Regions from separate parts of the Streptomyces sp. 12E genome, predicted to be linked through region 1. Evidence: riboswitches for the same ligand, from Rfam matches in the RefSeq annotation. Region 1 holds a riboswitch; each other region holds the start of a gene.
What was found. Region 1 has a riboswitch for cobalamin ahead of ACZ8ZB_RS07970 (cobalamin biosynthesis protein). Riboswitches for the same ligand answer to the same signal wherever they lie in the genome.
Positions count from the first base shown of each region.

Region 1 (5,712 bases):
AGATGCACGGGCAGCTCGCTGGTGGGGACGAGCGAGCCGAGGACCTGCCGGCCGGCGAGGTCGACGCCCGTCACGTCGTCCGGCGTCAGCCGGTCGTACGGCACCCCCGACGGCGTGACCAGGACGGTCCCGCCGATCCGCACCGAGACGTTGCCGGAGGTGCCGACGACGAGTCCGTCGGCGACGGTCCGGCGCGCGGTCCCGACGAGTTCCGTCCAGGCGCGCGCCTCCTCCTCGCTCATGTCCCGGGCGTCCCCCGCCTCCCGCACGTCCCCTCGCCGTTCAGCCATGCCGTGATCCTGCCAGGCGGCCCCCCGTCACCGCGGCACCGCCATCCGGCGGAGCGCCCACCCCCTCTTACGGTCACCACGATGCCCGTTCCAGTTCATCTTCCGTTCACCCTGGTTACCTACATTCGACCAGCCAATGACCTCGAACGATTGCCTGGGTAAATGGAAAGCTTCTCGCTGATCCTCGCGATTGTGGTGGTAACCGCACTCGCGTTCGATTTCACGAACGGTTTCCACGACACCGCGAACGCGATGGCAACGACCATTTCGACCGGTGCGATGAGGCCCAAGGCTGCGGTGGCCATGTCCGCCGTCCTGAACCTCGTCGGTGCTTTTCTCTCGGTGGAGGTCGCCAACACGATCTCCAAAGGACTCGTCGACGAGTCCGGCATCCGTCCCGAGGTCATCTTCGCCGCCTTGGTCGGCGCGATCCTCTGGAACCTCCTGACCTGGCTGGTCGGTCTGCCGTCCAGCTCCTCGCACGCCCTCATGGGCGGTCTGATCGGCGCCACCGTCGCCTCCGCCGGCCTCGGCGCGGTGCACGGCGACGTGCTGGTCACCAAGGTCCTGATCCCCGCGATCGCCGCCCCGCTGGTGGCCGGACTCGCCGCGATGTTCGCGACCCGGCTGACCTACCGCCTGGGACGGGGGGCCGACAGCAAGGCCTCCGAGAAGGGCTACCGCGCCGGGCAGATCGCCTCCGCGGGCCTGGTCTCCCTGGCCCACGGCACCAACGACGCCCAGAAGACGATGGGCATCATCACCCTCGCCCTGGTCGCCGGCGGCGCCGTCGCCCCCGACTCCGACCCGCCGCTGTGGGTCATCCTCTCCGCGGGCATCGCCATCGCGCTCGGCACCTACCTCGGCGGCTGGCGCATCATCCGCACCATGGGCAAGGGCCTGACCGACCTCCAGCCGCAGCAGGGCTTCGCCGCCCAGACCAGCGCCGCGACGGTCATCCTGGCCTCCTCGCACCTCGGCTTCTCCCTCTCCACCACGCATTCCGTTTCCGGTTCCGTGATGGGCGCGGGCCTGGGCCGCAAGGGCGGTGTCGTCCGCTGGTCGACGGCCACCCGGATGTTCGTCGCCTGGGGCCTGACGCTGCCCGCGGCGGCCCTGGTCGCGGCGCTCGCCGAGTGGATCTGCGGCTTCGGCAGCTGGGGCACCGCCCTCGTGGCCGTCTTCCTGGTCGCCTCCAGCGCGGCGATCTGGAAGATCTCCCGGCGCGAGGTCGTCGACCACACCAACGTCAACGACCACGAGGCACCGGAGGCGGAGCCGTCCGGCGTGGTGACGCAGGCGATGGCCGCGGTGACCCCGCCCCCGGCGGGCACCGTGCCCGACGACCTCTCGGCCACCATCCCGGCGCCGGCGCCCGCCGATCCGGCGGCCCCGTCGGCCACGACCACCGTCTGACCGCGGCCCGGCAGATCCGGTACGAAGGAAGAAGAGCACCGTGAAGATCGACTGGGCGGCCCTCGGCTCCGTCTTCGGCGTCAGCCTCGTGGTCACCGTGGCCCTGGTGGGCCTGTTCACCCTCGGCATCAACGGCCTGTCCCGCCGCGAGCGGTCCGCCGCCCAGGGCCGGTCCGCGGCCCTGGCGGTCAGCGGCGCCTACGCCTGCTTCGCGGCGTGCGCGGCGGCGGTGGGATACGGCATCTACCTGATCATGGCCTGATCACAGGCCGCACCCGTCCGGGCGGGCGGTGCGGGAGCCCCGGCTCCCGCACCGCCCGCCCGCGTGTACGCGTCCCCGCCCGGGGTTCACCCGCCGGAGCCCCTCTGTGGGCCTCAGCACACTTCAGCCTCGCAGGTCAACGGCAAGTTGACGGCTCTTCCGGGACCGTGGTGGACTGCCTCAGCCACTACGGCGGCAGGAGAGGAAGCCGGTGCGATTCCGGCGCGGTCCCGCCACTGTCACCGGGGTGAACACCCCGGGAGCCAGGAACTCTCACCGCCGGTCTCGTCGAACCAGGGCGCGGACACCCTGAGTGAGGACATAACGCCATGCGCGGCTGCCTGCCGAGGTCGATCAGCGACACCCCGCCCCGCTTCGGGGCCGCTCCCTCCGGTTCCGTCACCGGCTGACCCATGGGTGCCGATCGCGTGTTCGCGTACGGCGCCGCCGCCGGCCTCCTCGGCGACCTGCTGCTCGGCGATCCCCGCCGGGGACATCCGGTCGCCGCTTTCGGGCGGGCCGCGGCTGCCGTGGAACGGGTGCTGTGGCGGGACGACCGGGGCCGGGGCGCGGTGCACACCGCCGTGTGCGTCGGCGGGGCCGTCGCGCTGGGGAGCCTGGCCGCACGCCTCGTGCGCTCCTCCCCCGCCGCCTCCGTCGCCCTGACCGGTGTCGCCACCTGGGCCGTCGTCGGCGGGACCTCGCTGGCCCGGGAGGCCCGCACCATCGGACGGGCGCTGGAGGCCGGGGACGTCGAGGCGGCCCGGGCACGGCTGCCGCACCTGTGCGGCCGGGACCCGCAGGCCCTGGACGCCGACGGGATCGCCCGCGCGGTGGTCGAGTCCGTCGCCGAGAACACCTCCGACGCCGTGGTGGGCGCGCTGGTGTGGGGCGCCGTCGCCGGGGTGCCGGGACTGCTCGGGTTCCGGGCCGTCAACACGCTGGACGCGATGGTCGGCCACAAGTCCCCCCGTTACCGCCGCTACGGCTGGGCCTCCGCCCGCCTCGACGACGTCGCCGGGTGGCCGGGGGCGCGGCTGACCGCCGTGCTCGCCGCGCTCGCGGGGCCGGATCCGCGCGGGGCCGTGCGGGCGTGGCGCGCGGACGCGGCGAAGCACCCGAGCCCCAACGCCGGGCCCGTCGAGGCGTCCTTCGCGGGCGCGCTCGGCGTACGGCTCGGCGGGACCCTCTCCTACGGCGGGCGGGTCGAACACCGGCCCGTCCTGGGCGGCGGCGGGCGTGCCGTGGCCGTGTCCGACATCGACCGGGCGGTACGGCTCTCACGACGGGTCGGCTGGCTCGCGCTCGGGGCCGGCGTCGCCGTACGGAGCGTCATGAAGGGACGTGCGTCATGAGCGGTGGAGGGCTGCTGGTCGCCGGGACCACCTCGGACGCCGGCAAGAGCGTGGTGACCGCCGGGATCTGCCGGTGGCTGGTGCGACGCGGCGTGAAGGTCGCGCCGTTCAAGGCGCAGAACATGTCGCTGAACTCGTTCGTGACGCGGGAGGGCGCCGAGATCGGGCGGGCACAGGCCATGCAGGCCCAGGCCTGCCGGATCGAGCCGACCGCGCTGATGAACCCGGTGCTGCTCAAGCCGGGCGGCGAGCGGTCCAGCCAGGTGGTGCTGCTGGGCAGGCCGGTCGGCGAGATGAGCGCGCGCGGCTACCACGGCGGGCGGCAGCAACGGCTCCTCGGCACGGTGCTGGACTGTCTGGAGCGGTTGCGGGGCACGTATGACGCGGTGATCTGTGAGGGGGCCGGCAGCCCGGCCGAGATCAATCTGCGGCGCACCGACATCGTGAACATGGGGATCGCCCGGAACGCCGGGCTGCCGGTCCTCGTGGTCGGCGACATCGACCGGGGCGGCGTCTTCGCCTCCTTCTTCGGCACCGTCGCACTGCTCTCCCCCGAGGACCAGGAGCTGGTCGCCGGGTTCCTGGTGAACAAGTTCCGGGGTGATGTGTCGCTCCTGGAACCCGGTCTCGACATGCTGCACGGTCTGACCGGGCGGCGGACGTACGGCGTGCTGCCGTTCCGGCACGGGCTCGGCATCGACGAGGAGGACGGACTGAGGGTGTCGCTGCGCGGCGCCGTGCGGGAGTCCGCGGTGGCCGCGCCGGTCGGTGAGGACGTGCTGCGGGTCGCCGTGTGCGCGGTGCCGCTGATGTCCAACTTCACGGACGTGGACGCGCTCGCCGCCGAACCGGGTGTCGTGGTGCGGTTCGTGGACCGGCCCGAGGAGCTCGCCGACGCCGACCTCGTGGTCGTACCGGGCACCCGCGGGACCGTGCGGGCGCTGCGGTGGCTGCGGGAGCGCGGGCTGGCGGACGCGCTGAGGCGGCGGGCGGCCGAGGGACGGCCCGTGCTGGGGATCTGCGGGGGCTTCCAGATCCTCGGCGAACACATCGAGGACGAGGTCGAGAGCCGCGCGGGGCACGTCGACGGGCTCGGCGTCCTGCCCGTGCGGGTGCGGTTCGCCCGCGAGAAGACGCTCACCCGGCCCGCCGGCCGGGCCCTCGGGGAACCCGTCGAGGGGTACGAGATCCATCACGGGGTCGCCGAAGTCCTCGGAGGCGAAGCCTTCCTGGACGGCTGCCGGGTCGGGCAGACCTGGGGAACGCACTGGCACGGCTCGCTGGAGTCGGACGGTTTCCGGCGGGCCTTCCTGCGCGAGGTGGCCGCCGCCGCGGGCCGCCGCTTCGTACCGGCCCCCGACACCTCGTTCGCCGCGCTGCGCGAGGAGCAGCTCGACCGGCTCGGCGACCTGATCGAACAGCACGCGGACACGGACGCGCTGTGGCGGCTCATCGAGTCCGGCGCGCCACAAGGACTGCCCTTCATTCCACCGGGAGCGCCCGCATGAGCACTGTGTTGTTGTTGTCGACCGCCGACACGGACCTGTTGGCGGCCCGTGCCTCCGGCGCCTCCTACCGGATCGGCAACCCGACCCGCGTGGACGTGGCGGACGAGCTGCCCGCGCTGCTGGACGGGGCGGACCTCGCCGTCGTACGGCTGCTGGGCGGCAAGCGCGCCTGGGAGGACGGGCTCGCCGCGCTGAGAGCGTCCGGGATCCCGGCGGTGCTGCTCGGCGGGGAGACCGTGCCGGACGCGGAGCTCATGGCCGAGTCGACGGTGCCGGCCGGTGTGGTGGCGCAGGCGCTGCGGTACCTCGTCGAGGGCGGCCCGGAGAACCTGACCGAGCTGGCCCGGTTCCTGTCGGACACCGTGCTGCTGACCGGCGAGGGCTTCGAGGAGCCGCGGAAGATGCCGGAGTACGGCGTCCACGGCGAGCGCGCCCTGGAACAGGGCCGCCCGACGGTCGGCGTGCTCTTCTACCGCGCCCACGAACTGAGCGGCAACACCGCCTTCGTGGACACGCTGTGCGACGCGATCGAGGCGCGGGGCGCCAACGCCCTGCCCGTGTACTGCGGTTCGCTGCGCGGCGCCGACCCGGAGCTGTACGGGCTGCTGGCGAAGGCCGACACCCTGGTCGCCACCGTGCTCGCGGCCGGCGGCACGCACGCCTCGCAGGCGTCGGCGGGCGGTGACGAGGAGGCCTGGGACGTCGGGGCGCTCGCCGACCTGGACGTGCCGGTGCTGCAGGGGCTCTGCCTCACCTCCTCGCGCGCCGCGTGGGAGGAGTCCGACGCCGCCCTGTCCCCCATGGACGCGGCGATGCAGGTCGCCATCCCCGAGTTCGACGGCCGGCTGATCACCGTCCCGTTCTCCTTCAAGGAGCAGGGC
Region 1 covers NZ_JBVNCJ010000001.1:1,684,928-1,690,639, forward strand. The annotation lists gene ACZ8ZB_RS07955 (class II aldolase/adducin family protein) at 1-290, opposite strand, end outside; gene ACZ8ZB_RS07960 (inorganic phosphate transporter) at 453-1,706, shown strand; gene ACZ8ZB_RS07965 (hypothetical protein) at 1,747-1,968, shown strand; cobalamin riboswitch at 2,123-2,260, shown strand; gene ACZ8ZB_RS07970 (cobalamin biosynthesis protein) at 2,382-3,323, shown strand; gene ACZ8ZB_RS07975 (cobyric acid synthase) at 3,320-4,831, shown strand; gene cobN (cobaltochelatase subunit CobN) at 4,828-5,712, shown strand, end outside.

Region 2 (5,712 bases), 4.4 Mb from region 1:
TGTTCCCGGATGGTCGACCGGGGCATGCCGATCTCTCACCATGGCGAAACTTCCCCTCCTGAGGACAGACTGATGCTGGACATGGAAGAGGCGACCAGACTGGCCAAGAAGTTCCTGGACGAGAAGGTCAGCCACGAGGGCATGGCCTTCGCGCTTGTCGAGGGAGAGCGCGCCCGGGTGGGAAGCACCTTCTACTTCGACTGCCAATCAATCGCTCACCTCCGTACCGGGGAACTGCGGGACATGGCCGTCGGCACGGGCTACGTCAGCGTCGACGGGGAAACAGGGGAGTGCCGCATGCTGGGAGCGACCGAGTCCGCCCGGCTCGACCTCTTCTGACCCGCCTCGTCACGCCCTTTGATGTGCCCCATGGGGAAACGGGCCGGTGGCATGCGCGACATCCGGCGCATGCCACCGGCCCGGTAGCGTCACCCGTCCACGTACCCCTCGGTCCACTCGTCCTTGTCCATGGCGAACTCCTCCACGTAGAAGCAGTCCGGTTCGTCGCTGAAGCCCGGGAGCCGGCGGGCTCGTCGGATCCGGGCCCGTGCGGCGTCTCGGCTCGAGTAGGTGCCGAGCAGTTTCACGTCGTCCCCTGCCTCCTCATCGGCCCAGAAGTCGTCGGGAGCCTTGAAGTGCTCGGCTTCCGTTCCTTCCGGCGCGTGGTGGTGTACGTGCCAGAGCAGGTGGACCATCTGCGGATCGGCCACGGTGATCTTCCGACCTTCCTTGCTGGGCTCAGTTGCGCGACAGGTACTTGCGCACCTTGTGGTGGACGGAGCCGGGGCCCTTCTTGTGGGGCGGCCGGTGGCCGCCCCCCTTCATGACCCGGTCCGTCGCCCGGTCGAGGGATCCGCCGGCCTTCCGTCGTCGGTGTCGGGGAACGCGAGCGTTCCTGTCACACTGCCCTGAAGGGTCAGGTCCTCGGAGCCGACGACGGCGACCGCGGTGCCGGAGATCTTGCGGATGCGGGAGTAGCCGGACTCTGTCATACCGGGTGGCCGCCGGTACACCACTCCAGCGGACGTGGCCGGGCCGATGCCGCCGGGACCCCTGCCGGCTCACCGCGCACGGCGGTGCGGCCGGTCCCGCGTTCGACGCCCGGCTCCACCTCGTTGCCGTGAACTCCCGGACGACGACGCCTGCCTGGTCGCAGACGTCCAGGCAGGCAAACACCCGTACCGGGACCTGAGCGCGCGGACGTGCCGTCCGTCCCGCCAGCCCGCCCGGTGCCGGCCGTCAGTCCGTCTCCTGGGCGTGGGGGGCCGTCGCGGGCGGATGGGCCGGACGGTCCCGTCCGCCGTCGCGGCCGGACACCACCACGACGACGATCCCGACGACGACGGCTGCGACGGCGACCCGCCCCGCCGCCCGCACCCACCATCCCGGCCGGGCCGCTCCCCCGCCGGGGGAGCCCAGCCGTTCGGCCCGCCGGGCCGGTCTCAGCAGGCGCGTCAACAGCAGTACCGCGACCGGCAGTTGCAGCAGCCACAGCACGGTGCGCGGCCACTGTCCGTACCAGACGTTGGTTCCGTACAGCAGGGTGTGCCACACGCTCAGCACGTAGACGACGATCACGAACCGGTGCAGCCGCCGCCAGGTGTTCGCTCCGATGCGGTGCCGGACGTAGAACAGCAGCCCCAGCGGAATCGCCAGGTACAGGGCGCCCTGGCCGATCGGGATGGCGACCCTTCCGGTTCCGGAGTCGTACCAGCCGGGAACGAAGCTGTCGGCGAAGGCCACCCACAGCCGCTCGGCCCAGTCCACCTTCGTCTCGTAGCGCACGAGTTCCGCCGCGAACATCAGCGCGTGCGCGAACATCAGCGCCATGGTCGTCAGGCTCGTGGTGCGGTGCCAGCGCTCCAGCACCTGCCGGGAGACCGGCAGCCGGGCGGGGCGCGGCCCCGACAGCAGCAGACCGAGCATGACCGTGCCCCAGGCCCACAGCAGCCCCGACCAGCCGAACGCCTGGCTGAGCAGGTACATCCAGTAGGTGCCGGGATCGTCCATGAACGGCATGACCGCGACGGTGTCCGAAGCACCCGACTCCATGCGCGCCCACAAGAGCGCGAAGACCAGCGCCGTGACCACCACCGCCGTGGTGGCGTCGGGCAGCGCGGACCGCAGGTCGCCGCGGAGCGCGACGCGGTCGCCGGGAGGCCGTCGCCGTCCGGGCGGGGTCACCGCCCCGTCCTCGTCCGGCCTCACGTCTGACGTCATCAGGGGCCTCCCGGGCGCGGGCCACCGCAGCAACGGTGCGCATGTGGTGTGAGACGACAAGTCTGGCTGAGGAGGCAGCGATCCCCAGAGGCGTTATCCGGCCAGAGCCACCACGAGAACTGCACGGGGCACACCTGGTTTCTGCCTCCCCTCCACATTCAAGACAACCGCCGAAGCCCCACTGTCGCAGGGATACGAGCGCCTCTACGCTGGTACACGCAGTCGGTTCGCGCCTCCCGTCCGCCCGGACGCCCGGTGGCGCGACGCAAGAGGGAACCCGGTGCGAATCCGGGGCTGTCCCGCAGCGGTGAGTGGGAACGAAAGCCGTCGATGTCACTGGGCCCGCGTCAGGGCCGGGGAAGAGACGGCCGGTAGGTGTACGCCCTTTCGGCGGACGTGCCCGCGAGTCCGAAGACCTGCCACTGCGCCCGTGTCCCGCGCGGGCTGTGCGCGTGACCTCGTGGACTGGGTCGGCGGTATGGGCGGTCCTACGTCGTGCGTGTGGCCGCGCTTCCTTCCCTGTCGGTGTGCAAGGCCCGGTACGGAGGAGGATGCTGTGCGGGACCCAGCCTGTTCGCGTCGGCCGTACCGACCCCGGGTCGGCGTGTCGTCCGACGGACCGGGGCCGACCATGCCCGGACCCGTCGCGGGTGTCCTCCAGGAACCGGGCGTGTCCGGCGGCACGGTGTCCGGTGTCTGCCACGGCACTCTGGGCGAGCTGTACCAGGGCCCGTTGCGAGCGGGCACCGATCCTGAGATCGCGGTGGTGTCCTTTCCCGTGGACCGTCACTCCTGGGTGTACTTCACACCGAGGACGACGGTCGGCTCGCCGCGTCCGCCGGCACTGGGTGAGAAGTCGGCGACAGCGGTTCGGCTCTTCCTCGACCACTACGGCCTCACCCTGCCACCGGGCGACTGGCACACCCACTCCGAACTGCCGGTGGGCGTGGGGATGGCCAGTTCCACGGCGGACATCGTGGCGACGCTGCGCTGCCTGTTCCGCGTCTTCTCCCTGCCGTACGACACGGACGTGGTCCTCGGCGTCCTGGCGGGCATCGAGCGCGCCGACAGCGTCTTCCTCGACGAGTTCGCCCTGTACCTCAGCGGCCGGCACCGGGTGGTACGGCGACTGGGCCCGGACATCGGCTTCCACGCCGCCTTCGTCACGGAACCCGGCACGGTGGACACCGCCGCCGTCACTCCCCTGCTGCTGGACCACTACCGGCGCCGCGGCGAGGAGTACCAGCGGTGCCTGACCGATCTGCTGAAGGGCTTCGACTCGGGCGACCCGGGCGCCGTCGCCCGCGCCGCGACGACCAGCGCCGCGTTGTCCCAGGAGGTGCTGCCCAAGGCGACCTTCGGCAGCCTGCAGGCCCATCGTGAGCGGTTCGGCGCCGACGGCGTCTTCGTCGCCCACACCGGCTGCCTGGCCGGCTATCTCTTCGCCTCACGCCCACGGGCCGAGGTCAAGTCCGAACTCTCCGCGTTCTTCCACTCGCTCGGCCACCAGTGCACCTTCGCCCAAGGAGGCTACGGGTGATCCACCCCCACATCGCCGACGCCCTCAAAGTCCCGGACCTCGTCCGGCTCACCGACGGCCTGGTCCTGCTGCGGTTCGAGTCGATGAAGATCTACTCGGCTCTGGCCGCCGTCCGTCGTCTGCTGGAGCGGGGCACGGTCCGTCCGGGACAGACCCTGATCGACAGCTCCAGCGGCATCTACGCCTACGCCCTCGCCCTGGCCTGCCACCGGTACGGCATGCGGTGCCACATCGTCGCGTCCACCACCGTCGACGCCACCACCCTCGCTCAACTGGAGATCCTCGGCGCCACGGTGGAACAGGTCAGACCGTCGCGGAACCTCAAGCTCGACCAGGAACTGAGGGTGCGGCGGGTGCGCGAGATACTCGCCGAGCGCCCTGGCCACCACTGGATGCGCCAGTACCACGACGACGTCCACTACCTCGGCTACCGAGAGGTCGCCGACCGGATCGCGGCGGAGTTCCCGGCCGTACCGCTGACCGTCGTCGGCGGGGTGGGTTCCGGAGCTTCGACCGGCGGCATCGTGGAACACCTGCGCGTTGCGGACCCCTCGGTGCGCCTGGTCGGCGTCCAGCCCTTCGGCAGCGTCACCTTCGGCAGCCAGGACCATCACGATCCCGAGGCGATCATCGCCGGCATCGGCTCGTCGATCGTCTTCGACAACGTCCGCCACCACCTCTACGACACCGTGCACTGGCTGGACTTCACCCACGCCATGTCCGGCGCGGTCGCCCTGCTGCGCGAACACGCGGTGTTCGCCGGGCTGTCCACCGGCGCCGGCTACCTGACGGCGACGTACGAGGCCCGCCGTCACCCCGACCGACTGCACCTGGTGGTAGGGGCCGACACCGGACACCGTTACGTGGAGCGCGTGTTCGCCCGGCACGCCGAGGCCCTGGACCCGGCCGCGCTGAAACCCCTCGAGGTCCGCACTCCGGAGGAGATGGCCATGCCCTGGTCGAGGATGACGTGGCAACGCACTCCCCGTCCGGCCCGCTGGAAGGAGCAGGCGGCATGACCGTGGCCTGCCTGGAGTCACTGACCTTCGGCCTCGGCCGTCTGGTCCGCGCCGCCGACCGGCTCGGCGAGCGCCTGCTGCTCCTCACCCGGGCCCCCGCCTACTACGCCTACGAACTGGACCGGCTGCCCGCCGGCGCCCTCGACGTCGTCGTGACCGACACCTTCGACGTGGAACGAACCGCCGATCTGCTCCGGCGCACCCCGGGGCTGCGCGGCCTGATCAGTTCCACCGACACCTGGACTCTCACCGGCGCCGCCCTCACCGAACGCCTCGGCCTGCCCGGTCTCGATCCAGCCGTCCTGCGACTGACCCGGGACAAGGCCGCCGTACGCAACAGACTGCACGACGCGGGTCTCACCCGCGGAAGGGCCGTCGAGAACGCCGAGCCGGACCGCGAGGCACGCGGACTGCTGCTCAAGGAGGCGGGACTGCCGCTCGTGCTCAAGGACACGGCGGGCACCGGAAGCCAGAACGTGTGGCTGGTCCGGGACGAGGGCGAACTCGACGCGGCGCTGGCGGAGGCGTCCGGTCGGGACCTGAAAGGACGGTTGTTCGCCGAGCCCTATTTCAGCGGCCCGGTGTACAGCGCCGAGACGCTCACCTGGGACGGCCGCACCCGGCTGCTGGGCGTCTCCAGTCGGCTCATGTCACCGGAGCCGCACTTCCGGGAGGAGATCACCGCCTTTCCCGTCGCTTTTCCGGGCCCGCAGCGGACATCGCTGGAGCGCTGGCTCGACCGGGTGCTCGCCGCCGTCGGCTACACCGACCGGTTCTCGCACGTGGAGTTCGTGCTGACCGCCGACGGCCCGGAGGTGGTGGAGGTCAATCCCCGGATCGGGGGCGCGCTGGTCGGGGAGGGCATGTGCCGGGCGCTCGGCGTCAACATGTACGAGGCGATGATCGAGGCCGCGCTCGGCCGCCGCCCTCGTC
Region 2 covers NZ_JBVNCJ010000001.1:6,132,841-6,138,552, reverse strand. The annotation lists gene ACZ8ZB_RS28180 (hypothetical protein) at 73-339, shown strand; gene ACZ8ZB_RS28175 (DUF7336 domain-containing protein) at 429-710, opposite strand; gene ACZ8ZB_RS28170 (hypothetical protein) at 822-992, opposite strand; gene ACZ8ZB_RS28165 (ferric reductase-like transmembrane domain-containing protein) at 1,240-2,220, opposite strand; cobalamin riboswitch at 2,427-2,657, shown strand; gene ACZ8ZB_RS28160 (GHMP family kinase ATP-binding protein) at 2,852-3,760, shown strand; gene ACZ8ZB_RS28155 (cysteine synthase family protein) at 3,757-4,779, shown strand; gene ACZ8ZB_RS28150 (ATP-grasp domain-containing protein) at 4,776-5,712, shown strand, end outside.
Region 2: it holds a riboswitch for cobalamin, as region 1 does, so the genes downstream of both, ACZ8ZB_RS28160 (GHMP family kinase ATP-binding protein) here and ACZ8ZB_RS07970 (cobalamin biosynthesis protein) in region 1, are expected to answer to the same signal.

Region 3 (5,712 bases), 3.2 Mb from region 1:
CGCATCGAGCGGCTGCGCATGGCCAACGGCGAGCCGATGGCCATCGAGACCACCCATCTGAGCGCCAAGCGTTTCCCCGCGCTGCGCCGCAGCCTGACGAAGTACACCTCCCTCTACACCGCCCTCGCCGAGGTGTACGACGTCCATCTCGCGGAGGCCGAGGAGACCATCGAGACGTCCCTGGCCACCCCGCGCGAGGCCGGTCTGCTCGGCACTGACGTCGGCCTGCCGATGCTGATGCTGTCCCGGCACTCGCGGGACCGCGGCGGACAGCCGGTGGAGTGGGTGCGGTCGGTGTACCGGGGCGACCGGTACAAGTTCGTCGCCCGTCTGAAGCGCCCGCAGGAGTGACGCCGACGGCTCCCGTGCCGGGGGGCCGAGCCGCCTTTGAAGCGCCCCGCGAACCCCGGTGAAACGGGCGGTCGGCGAGGTTTTCGCCGCTGCCGCCCCTCGGTCGGGCCGCTTGTCGGGCACCGCTCCGCCGACGAGGGGTTACGGCCGCACCGCACCCTGACCTAGATTTCCCTGCGCACCACCGCCGGTGATCAGTGAGGGGACGGGAGCCGTCTGATGTCACAAACCCCAGAAACCAGAGGAGGGCAGGTGGTGACGCCCGTCCGCGTCGTCATCGCCCTCTGTCTCGTCGCACCGTTCGTGGCCATGCTGTGGGTCGGTTCGTACGCCAAGACCGACCCCGTCGTCATCGGCATTCCGTTCTTCTACTGGTATCAGATGCTGTGGGTGCTCCTCTCCACCGCGCTGACGATGGTCGCGTACAAGCTCTGGCAGCGTGACCAGCGCGCCCGCTCGGCCTCGAAGGGCGGTGCGTCGAAGTGAACGACGGCGTGAACGGCGTGGCACTCGCCGTCTTCATCTTCTTCTTCGTGCTGGTCACGGCCATGGGATTCATGGCCGCACGCTGGCGCAAGGCCGAGAACGAGCACAGCCTCGACGAGTGGGGACTGGGCGGGCGGTCCTTCGGGACCTGGGTCACCTGGTTCCTGCTCGGCGGCGACCTGTACACCGCGTACACCTTCGTGGCCGTGCCAGCGGCGATCTACGCGGCGGGCGCGGCCGGCTTCTTCGCGGTGCCGTACACGATCCTGGTGTACCCGCTGATCTTCACCTTCCTGCCCCGGCTGTGGTCGGTGTCGCACCGGCACGGCTATGTGACGACGTCCGACTTCGTGTGCGGCCGGTTCGACTCCAAGGGGCTGTCGCTGGCCGTCGCGGTCACCGGCATCCTGGCCACGATGCCGTACATCGCGCTCCAACTGGTCGGCATCCAGGCCGTGCTGGACGTGATGGGCGTCGGCGGCGGCGAGGACACCAACTGGTTCGTCAAGGACCTGCCGCTGCTGATCGCCTTCGGTGTGCTGGCGGCGTACACGTACTCCTCGGGTCTGCGGGCGCCCGCGCTGATCGCGTTCGTCAAGGACACGCTGATCTACCTCGTGATCGCGGTGGCGATCATCTACATCCCGATCAAGCTGGGCGGCTTCGACGAGATCTTCGCCTCCGCGAGCGAGGCGTACAGCCAGACCAACCCGGCCACGGGCGCCCCGCGCGGGGCGCTGGTACCGGGCGAGGCGGGCCAGTGGACGTACGCCACGCTGGCGCTCGGCTCGGCGCTCGCGCTGTTCATGTACCCGCACTCGATCACCGCGACGCTGTCCTCGCGCAGCCGTGAGGTGATCCGCCGCAACACCACGATCCTGCCGCTGTACTCCCTGATGCTGGGCCTGCTGGCGCTGCTCGGCTTCATGGCGATCGCGGCCGGGGTCAACGTCAGCAACGGCCAGCTGGCGATCCCGCAGCTGTTCGAGAACATGTTCCCCGACTGGTTCGCGGGCGTGGCCTTCGCGGCGATCGGCATCGGCGCGCTGGTGCCGGCGGCGATCATGTCGATCGCGGCGGCGAACCTCTTCACCCGCAACATCTACAAGGACTTCATCAAGCCGGACGCGACACCGAAGCAGGAGACCCAGGTCTCCAAGACCGTGTCCCTGCTGGTGAAGGTGGGCGCGCTGGCCTTCGTCCTGACCATGGACAAGACGGTCGCCATCAACTTCCAGCTGCTGGGCGGCATCTGGATCCTGCAGACCTTCCCGGCGCTGGTGGGCGGTCTGTTCACCCGCTGGTTCCACCGCTGGGCGCTGATCGGCGGCTGGGCGGTCGGCATGGTCTACGGCACGGTCGCCGCGTACGGGGTGGCCTCGCCGACGCAGAAGCACTTCGGCGGGTCGTCGAAGGAGATCCCGGGCATCGGCGAGATCGGTTACATCGGCCTCACCGCGTTCGTGCTCAACGTCCTGGTCACGGTCGTGCTGACCTTCGTCATGCGGGCCCTCAAGGCGCCCGAGGGCGTCGACCGGACCAAGCCGGAGGACTACACGGCGGACGCGGGCGACCCCGGCGTCCAGGCGGAGCTTCCGCCGGCCACGGCGGGCAGCGCCCACTGACGCGACGGGTACGACGACGGGCCGCCGGGAAAACCGGCGGCCCGTCGTCGTACCCGTCCGGCACACTCCGCTCATGGACATCGTCATCCGGCCGGTGGAACCCGGCGAGCACGAAGAGCTCGGTGAGATCACCGCCCAGGCCTATCTGCTGGACGGACTGCTGGACTTCGGGGGGAGCGACCCCTACCTCGGGGAGCTGCGGGACGTGGGGAAGCGGGCGGCCGCCGCCGAGGTGCTGGTCGCCGTGGCGAACGGGACGGTGCTGGGCGGAGTGACCTTCGTGCCGGGTCCCGGCCCGATGGCCGACATGGCGCGGCCGGGCGAGGCGGAGATCCGGATGCTCGCGGTCGCCCGTGCGGGGCGGGGGCGGGGCGCCGGGGAGGCCCTGGTGCGCGCCTGTGTGGACCGGGCGCGGGCCGTCGAGGGGTGCGGACGGGTCGTGCTGTCGACCCAGCGCACCATGCGTGCCGCCCACCGCGTCTACGAGCGGCTCGGTTTCACCCGCTCCCCGGAGCGCGACTGGAACCCCCTGCCGGAGCTGGACGACATCACCCTCCTCGCTTACGAGTTGACGCTCTGACACCTCCGCGACACAACATATGGGGTTGTCGGCGGCGCCTGACACAAGATGTATGCTCATGCTCGCTGTCGTCGCAGGGGAATCCGGTGTGAATCCGGAACTGTCCCGCAACGGTGTACCCATGCCCGCCCTCGCCGAGGTGCGCGCACGGGCGTCAGTCCGAGGACCTGCCGACAGTGCGCCCGGCCGTCCGGTCCGGGTGCCTGGACGTCCGGGCCTCGCGGAATGGGCCGGTGGACGCGACGCCGTGTGCGCTCGTGTGCTGCCCCCTGCCCTCCTCGAGGCCCCGTGCCGAGCGAGGGAGAGCCCCACGTGACCATCGCGCCAGCCGATCCGGCCTCAGCGACCGACGTGACCGAGGAGAGCGGCGGCCCCGGTGCCGCGCTGCTGCGGACCCTGACCGAGCTGACCGCCGACCTGCCGGACGCCGACCCCGGCCGGGTCGCCGCCGCCGCGCTGCGCGGCCGGTCCGCCTCCGCCGACGCGGCGGAGCTGCGGGAGCTGGCCACCGAGGCGGCGGCCGGGCTCATCTCCGAGGACCCGGCCTACTCCCGGCTCGCCGCCCGGCTGCTCACCGTCTCCATCCGCGCCGAGGCCGCCTCACAGGGCGTCACCTCGTTCACCGAGTCGGTCGCGACCGGGCACCGCGAGGGCCTGATCGCCGACCGGACCGCCGGGTTCGTCCGGCTGCACGCCGTCCGCCTGGACGCGCTGATCGACCCCGGGGCCGACGACCGCTTCGGTTACTTCGGCCTGCGCACCCTGCACAGCCGCTACCTGCTGCGGCACCCGGTCACCCGCAAGGTCGTCGAGACGCCCCAGCACTTCCTGCTGCGGGTCGCCGCCGGACTCGCCGAGGACGACAGCGCGCGCTCCCTGGACGAGGTCACCGCGCTCTACGGGCTGATGAGTCGTCTGGACTACCTGCCCTCCTCCCCCACGTTGTTCAACTCCGGCACGCGGCACCCGCAGATGTCGTCCTGCTACCTCCTCGACTCCCCCAAGGACGAGCTGGACTCGATCTACGACCGCTACCACCAGGTCGCCCGCCTCTCCAAGCACGCCGGCGGCATCGGCCTGTCCTACTCCCGCGTCCGCGCCCGGGGTTCGCTGATCCGCGGCACCAACGGGCACTCCAACGGCATCGTCCCGTTCCTGAAGACGCTCGACGCCTCGGTCGCCGCCGTGAACCAGGGCGGGCGGCGCAAGGGGGCGGCGGCGGTCTACCTGGAGACCTGGCACTCCGACATCGAGGAGTTCCTGGAGCTGCGCGACAACACCGGCGAGGACGCCCGCCGCACGCACAACCTGAACCTCGCGCACTGGGTGCCGGACGAGTTCATGCGCCGGGTGGACGCCGACGGGCGGTGGTCGCTGTTCTCCCCGGCGGACGTGCCCGGACTGGTCGACCTGTGGGGCGAGGAGTTCGACGCTGCGTACCGGGCCGCCGAGGCGGCGGGCCTGGCGAAGAAGACCCTCCCGGCCCGCGAGCTGTACGGCCGCATGATGCGCACCCTCGCGCAGACCGGCAACGGCTGGATGACCTTCAAGGACGCCGCCAACCGCACGGCGAACCAGACGGCCGAGCCGGGTCACGTCATCCACTCCTCGAACCTGTGCACCGAGATCCTGGAGGTCACCGACGACGGGGAGACGGCGGTCTGCAACCTGGGGTCGGTCAACCTCGGCGCCTTCGTGGCGGACGGGGACGTCGACTGGGAGCGCCTCGACGAGACGGTGCGCACGGCCGTGACGTTCCTCGACCGGGTCGTCGACATCAACTTCTACCCGACCGAGCAGGCGGGCCGTTCCAACGCCAAGTGGCGCCCCGTCGGTCTCGGCGTCATGGGCCTGCAGGACGTCTTCTTCAAGCTGCGGCTGCCCTTCGACTCCCCGGAGGCGAAGGCCCTGTCCACGAGGATCGCCGAGCGGATCATGCTCGCCGCGTACGAGACCTCCGCCGACCTCGCCGAGCGCTGCGGCCCGTTCCCGGCCTGGGAGAGGACCCGTACCGCCCGGGGCGTGCTGCACCCCGACCACTACGACGTCGAGCTCACCTGGCCGGAGCGCTGGGCGGCGCTGCGCACGCGGATCGCCTCCGTCGGGATGCGCAACTCGCTGCTCCTCGCGGTCGCGCCCACCGCCACCATCGCGTCGATCGCGGGCGTGTACGAGTGCATCGAGCCGCAGGTGTCCAACCTGTTCAAGCGCGAGACGCTGTCCGGCGAGTTCCTCCAGGTCAACTCGTACCTGGTGGACGACCTGAAGCGGCTCGGCGTGTGGGACGCCCGCACCCGTGAGGCACTGCGCGAAGCCAACGGCTCCGTGCAGGGCCTCGCGTGGATCCCCGAGGACGTGCGGCGGCTGTACCGCACCGCCTGGGAGATCCCGCAGCGCGGTCTGATCGACATGGCCGCCGCCCGCACTCCGTACCTCGACCAGGCCCAGTCGCTGAACCTGTTCCTGGAGACGCCGACCATCGGCAAGCTCTCCTCGATGTACGCGTACGCCTGGAGACAGGGCCTGAAGACCACGTACTACCTGCGCTCCCGCCCGGCGACCCGGATCGCCCGCGCGGCGGCCCGGACCACCGTCCCCGTCCGGCAGGCGGCCGACCCCGATGCCGTCGCCTGCTCCCTGGAAAACCCCGAGTCCTGCGAGGCCTGCCAG
Region 3 covers NZ_JBVNCJ010000001.1:4,878,186-4,883,897, reverse strand. The annotation lists gene ACZ8ZB_RS22765 (GntR family transcriptional regulator) at 1-351, shown strand, start outside; gene ACZ8ZB_RS22760 (DUF3311 domain-containing protein) at 571-837, shown strand; gene mctP (monocarboxylate uptake permease MctP) at 834-2,462, shown strand; gene ACZ8ZB_RS22750 (GNAT family N-acetyltransferase) at 2,536-3,042, shown strand; cobalamin riboswitch at 3,055-3,231, shown strand; gene ACZ8ZB_RS22745 (ribonucleoside-diphosphate reductase subunit alpha) at 3,355-5,712, shown strand, end outside.
Region 3: it holds a riboswitch for cobalamin, as region 1 does, so the genes downstream of both, ACZ8ZB_RS22745 (ribonucleoside-diphosphate reductase subunit alpha) here and ACZ8ZB_RS07970 (cobalamin biosynthesis protein) in region 1, are expected to answer to the same signal.

Region 4 (5,712 bases), 4.4 Mb from region 1:
CCGACCCGGCCGGCCGGGAGGCGCCCGGTGGGTGAGCGCACCACTCGGGGACCTGGTCTGCGGGCCTCGCTGTTTCCGCTCACCGGCCCGCTGCGGTTCCTCCTGCTCAGCTCGTTCCTCATTCCGCTCGGCAGCTTCATGGTCCTGCCGTTCATGTCGGTGTTCCTGCACGAACGGCTCGGGATGGGGCTCGGCACGGTCGGCGTCGTCCTGGCCGTGGCATCGCTCGTGCAGTTCTCCGGCGGCATCGTCGGCGGAGCCCTCGCGGACCGGATCGGACTGCGCCGCACGATGCTGTGGGCACTCGTCGTGCGCACCGTCGGTTTCGCCGGACTCCTGCTGGCCCTGCGCTGGCCGACCCTCGCGGTCTGGGCGCTGGTCCTGACGTGCTGCGGTGCCGCGCTCTACCTGCCCGCGAACAAGGCGTACCTGGTGCACGGCGTCGACGACGAGCGCCGCCCGGCGTTCCTGTCGGCGGGCAACGCGGCACTCAACGCGGGCATGGCCGTGGGCCCGCTGATCGCCGGGCCGTTCGTCCTCTCGTCACCCGGCTGGCTGTTCGCGGCCGTGACGACGCTGTTCCTCGCGATCACGGCGGGACACGCACGACTGCCAGGGACAACCACGGAGCACCCCGCCGGGCCGGAGGACACTGCCCCCTCGGGGCTCCTGGCCGGCGTGGCACTCCTGCCGTTCGCCGCCAACGCGCTCGCCTTCTACCTCTACTTCCACTTCCAGCACTTCCTGGCGGTGTACGCCGTCGAGCGCGCCTCCAGCGCGTTCTACAGCGTGGTGCTGCTGCTCTGCTTCACGCTGGTCATCGTCGTACAGCCACTCGCGTCCGGCCTGATCCGGCGCATGCCGTACGCCCTCGCCCTCGCGGTCGGCTTCACGGGGCTGGCGGCGGGCCTGGCCGTGCTGGCGGCCGGTACCCGGACGGCACTGCTGGCGGGCGGGGCGCTGATCACGCTGGGCGACATCGTGCTGTTCCTCAAGAACGACCTGGAGGCGCTGCGCCGCAGCCCCCGCTCCGACGCCGTGGTCTTCGGCCAGCAGCGGCTGGCCGCGGGCCTGGGCGCCTGCGCGAGCGGCGTGCTGGGCGGGCAGTTGTACGGCCTCGGCGAACGGGCCGGGCACACCGGCTGGTTCTGGCTGCTGGCAGCCGCCCAGTGTCTGCTGCTTCCCCCTCTGCTGCTCACGCTGCGCCGTCACACGGCGCAGCGCCCTGTCCCCGACGGCGACCATGAAGGAGCACTGACGCGCGATGACACGGACGGGCGGATTCCAGGACGATGACTTCTGGACCGAGTTCCACGACTTCCTCTTCTCCGAGCAGCGCCACGAGCAGGCCGAGGAATTGCTGGACACCTCTCCCCTGCTGGCCTTCCCGCAGGGGTCGCGCGTGCTGGACCTGTGCTGCGGGCCGGGGGTGTTCACCGTGCCGCTCGCCCGCCGCGGTCACCGCGTGACCGGAGTGGACCTGAGCCCGGCCATGCTGGACCGGGCACACAAGCGGACGGCCGACGCCGGTGCCGAGGTGACCTACGTACGGGCCGACGCCCGCGAGTACGAGGCACCGGGCGGCTTCGACGTCGTCCTCAACATGTTCACCTCCTTCGGGTACTTCGAGGATCCCGCGGACAACGCGCGCGTGCTGCGCACCATGCACACCTGCCTGGCTCCCGGCGGCACGCTCGTCCTGGACCTCGCCGGGAAGGAGCTCCTGGCCCGCAGGGTCACCCCGCCCAAGGTGGTGCGGCGGGGCGACGACCTGATGGTGCAGACCGACACCGTGCTGGACGAGTGGGCGCGGCTGCGCAGCGAGTGGGTGCTGGTCCGGGGTGAGCGGGTGACGCGGGCCACCTTGACGTGGTTCGTGTACAGCGCGGTGGAGCTGCGGCGGATGGTCGAGGAGGCGGGGTTCGGCCACGTGGAGGTCTTCGGCGGGTTCGACGGGCGCCCCTACGACGAGAGTGCCGAGCGGCTCGTCCTTCGGGCGGTCCGCGAAGCGTGAGGAAGGCGGGGCGTGCGGCCGGGTCCGCGCGCCCTTTGGCCATCGGCTCGAGCAAACGTAGGATCACCTGGTCATCGCCGCGACGGGAGACAGGAAGCCGGTGTGAATCCGGCACGGTCCCGCCACTGTGACCGGGGAGCGCCCCTCCGACACGCCACTGCGCACCGCGCGGGAAGGCGGAGGGAACGTCGATCCGGGAGTCAGGACACTGGTCCGTCGCGGGCCCGATCCGAGGAGCGCGGACTCCAGGAGGCTTCACGTGTCCCAGCTGTTCACCCCTGCCCGCACGCACGGGTTCCTTCGTGCCACGGCCGCTGCCGTGGCTCTTTCGTCAGTGCTGCTGACCACCGGCTGCGGTTCGTCCGACGGGAGCGGCGGGGACGCGAAGGCCACCGCGGCCGTGCCCGAGGGCTTCCCGGTCACCGTCGACAACTGCGGCGTGAGGACGACGTACGACGAGCCGCCGGCGCGGGTGGTCACCATCCACCAGCACCCGGCGGAGCTCATGCTCGCGCTCGGTCTGAAGGACCGCATGGTCGGCACGGCCTTCCCCGACTCCGCCGTCCTGCCCGAGCTGAAGAAGGACTACGAGGCGATCCCCGAGCTGGCGGAGAGGGAGCCGTCCTTCGAGAAGGTCCTGGACGCCGAGCCGGACCTCGTCTACGGAGGCTACGGCAGCGCCTTCGCCGAGAACGAGGGCCGCTCCCGCAAGGCGTTCGCCGACGCAGGCATCGACACCTACCTCAACCGCGAGTACTGCGGCGAGAAGCGGGTGACGATGAAGGACACCTACGACGAGATCCGCACCATCGGCAGGATCTTCGGTGTCCCGGACCGGGCCGACGAGCTGGTCGCCGACCTCGAGGGCCGCGTCGGCAAGGCCGCCGGCAAGGTCGGGGGCGAGCCCGGGGTGTCCGTCTTCGTCTACGACAGCGGTGACAAGAGCGCCTTCACCGCGGGCGGCAAGAGCCTGGGCACCGAGCTGATCCGGCTGGCCGGCGGCGAGAACGTCTTCGCCGACCTCGACGACGTCTTCGGCGACGTCTCCTGGGAGCAGGTCGTCGAGCGCAGGCCCGAGGTCATCGCCGTCTACGACTACGCCGGCGCCGGAAGCGTGGAGGAGAAGAAGAAGTTCCTGCTCTCCCAGCCCGCGCTCGCCGACGTGCCCGCCGTCAGGAACAAGCGGTTCGTCGTCCTGCCGCTGACCGCCACCCTGGTCGGCATCCGCTCGGCCTACGCGGTCGAGGACCTGGCCCGCGGACTGCACCCCGAGAGCTTCCGGTGACCCGGGCCGCCACCGACTCCTCCACCGAGCGGGCGGTTCCACGGCGGAAGGCCGACGAGCCGGGAGCGGGCCGTACGAGGTCGGCCGTCACGCTGCTCGTCCTCACCGCCCTGCTCGTCGTCTCCGCCACGGCGGGCCTCGCGATCGGCTCCGTCCAGGTGCCGCCCGGCCAGGTGTGGGGCATCGTGACGCACGCGCTGGGCGCCGACTGGCAGGATCCGGACTGGTCGCGGGCCCGGGAGACCATCGTGGTGGACGTACGGGCGCCGCGGGTGCTGCTCGGTGCGGTCACCGGCGCCGGCCTGGCGGTGATCGGCACCGCGCTGCAGGCCCTGGTGCGCAACCCGCTCGCCGAGCCGTACCTGCTCGGCGTCTCCTCGGGGGCGTCGCTCGGCGCGGTCTCCGTGATCGTGTTCGGGGTCGCCCTCTTCGGGCCGGCCTCCCTGCCGGCGGCCGCCTTCCTGGGCGCCCTGGGCGCGCTCCTGCTCGTGTACGCCACCGCCCGCACCGGCGGACGCATCACCTCGGCGCGGCTGGTGCTGTCCGGGGTGGCGGTCGCGGCGGTGCTCACCGCGGTCCTCGACCTGCTGCTGCTCACCACCGGCCGGGGCAACGAGGCCCGCGCGGTCCTCGCCTGGACCCTCGGCGGCCTCGGCGGGGTCGGCTGGGGCACCCTGTGGCTGCCGAGCACGGTCCTGCTGCTCGGTGTCGGCGTCCTCATGGCGCAGGCCCGCAACCTCAACCTGCTGCTGGCCGGCGAGGAGGCGGCCACCACGATGGGGCTGGACGTGGCCCGGTTCCGCGCCCGGCTGTTCGTGCTGCTCTCCCTCGTCACGGGCGTGCTGGTCGCGGCGGCCGGACCGATCGGCTTCGTCGGCCTGATGACGCCCCACATCGTGCGCCTGTTCGTCGGCGGCGACCACCGCCGGGTCCTGCCGACGGCGGCACTCGGCGGAGCGGTCTTCCTCGTCTGGGCCGACATCGCCGCACGGACGGTCGCCGCGCCGACGGAGATACCCGTCGGCGTGCTCACGGCCCTGTGCGGCGGGCCGTTCTTCCTATGGCTGATGCGCCGGGACGCCCGGCGCGGCACCGACCGAGGAGCGGCATGACCGCGACCGAACTGAGCGTCGACGGCGTCACGCTCACCGCCGGAGCCCGCCGCCTGGTGCACGACGTCTCCCTGACCGCCCGCCCGGGCGAGACCATCGGGCTCGTCGGCCCCAACGGCAGCGGCAAGTCCAGCCTCCTGCGCACCGTCTACCGCGTCCTGCGCCCCGACACCGGCCGGGTACGCGTCGACGGGGACGACGCCTGGGCGCTGCCGGTGCGGCGACTGGCCCGCACCGTGGCGGCGGTGGTCCAGGACTCGGCGGCCGACTTCGACCTCGCCGTCCGCGAGGTCGTCGCCATGGGCCGCACCCCGCACAAACGGCTCCTCGCCGGCGACACCGCCGAGGACGCCGAGATCATCGACTCCGCGCTCCTGGCGGCCGACGCCGTCCACCTGGCCGACCGCCCCTTCGACCGGCTCTCCGGCGGCGAGCGCCAGCGCGTCCTCATCGCGCGCGCCCTCGCCCAGCAGCCCACCCTCCTCGTCCTCGACGAACCCACCAACCACCTCGACATCCGCCACCAGCTGTCCGTGCTCGCCGCCCTGCGCCGCCTGCCCGCCACCGTGCTGCTCGCCCTGCACGACCTCAACCTGGCCGCCTACTACTGCGACCGCCTCTACGTCCTGCACGACGGCGAAGTCACCGCCTCCGGCCCGCCCGCCGAGATCCTCACCCCGCAGCTTCTGGCCGAGGTCTACGGAGTGGCGGCGGAAGTCGCCACCCATCCGCGCACGGGCGCCCCGCAGGTGACGTTCCTCCCCGGGGAACCACGCGGCTGAAGGGCCCGCCCGTGCCCCTGCCCGCCCGCGCCGCCTGGGCATGAGCGGGCGCGGGCCCGGAAAAGGCGGTCGGGGACCCCGGCCTCCGGGTGGCTCCCGCCCGGTGGTCGTCGGGCCGGCCGTCCGGGAGAGATCGCGATGCCGCGGGAGCGAAGCTTTGCGAACCGCTCACGATCACAGGGCAGTTCATGACGCACACCTTCGATCGTCGGATGGTCATACCGGAAAACACGTCCTCCCGGGCCGGTGCCGCCTGCCTACGGTGCCACCACCGGCCAGGGCGGGAGGCGCCGCCCCGTGCAGGCCGACGCAACCCACGAGAAGACCGAAGAGGGAGACGTCCATGGCAACTGTGGAAGTGTCGTTGAAGGAAGTCATGACCGTCGTCGAAGGGGCCCTCGGAGCGGCCCTCGTCGACTACTCCAGCGGCATGGCCCTGGGGACGCTGGGCGGGGGCAAGGACCTGGACCTGACCGTCGCGGCCGCCGGCAACACGGACGTCATCCGGGCCAAGGTGCG
Region 4 covers NZ_JBVNCJ010000001.1:6,126,859-6,132,570, reverse strand. The annotation lists gene ACZ8ZB_RS28150 (ATP-grasp domain-containing protein) at 1-35, shown strand, start outside; gene ACZ8ZB_RS28145 (MFS transporter) at 28-1,296, shown strand; gene ACZ8ZB_RS28140 (class I SAM-dependent methyltransferase) at 1,265-2,014, shown strand; cobalamin riboswitch at 2,068-2,245, shown strand; gene ACZ8ZB_RS28135 (ABC transporter substrate-binding protein) at 2,274-3,299, shown strand; gene ACZ8ZB_RS28130 (FecCD family ABC transporter permease) at 3,296-4,411, shown strand; gene ACZ8ZB_RS28125 (ABC transporter ATP-binding protein) at 4,408-5,193, shown strand; gene ACZ8ZB_RS28120 (roadblock/LC7 domain-containing protein) at 5,537-5,712, shown strand, end outside.
Region 4: it holds a riboswitch for cobalamin, as region 1 does, so the genes downstream of both, ACZ8ZB_RS28135 (ABC transporter substrate-binding protein) here and ACZ8ZB_RS07970 (cobalamin biosynthesis protein) in region 1, are expected to answer to the same signal.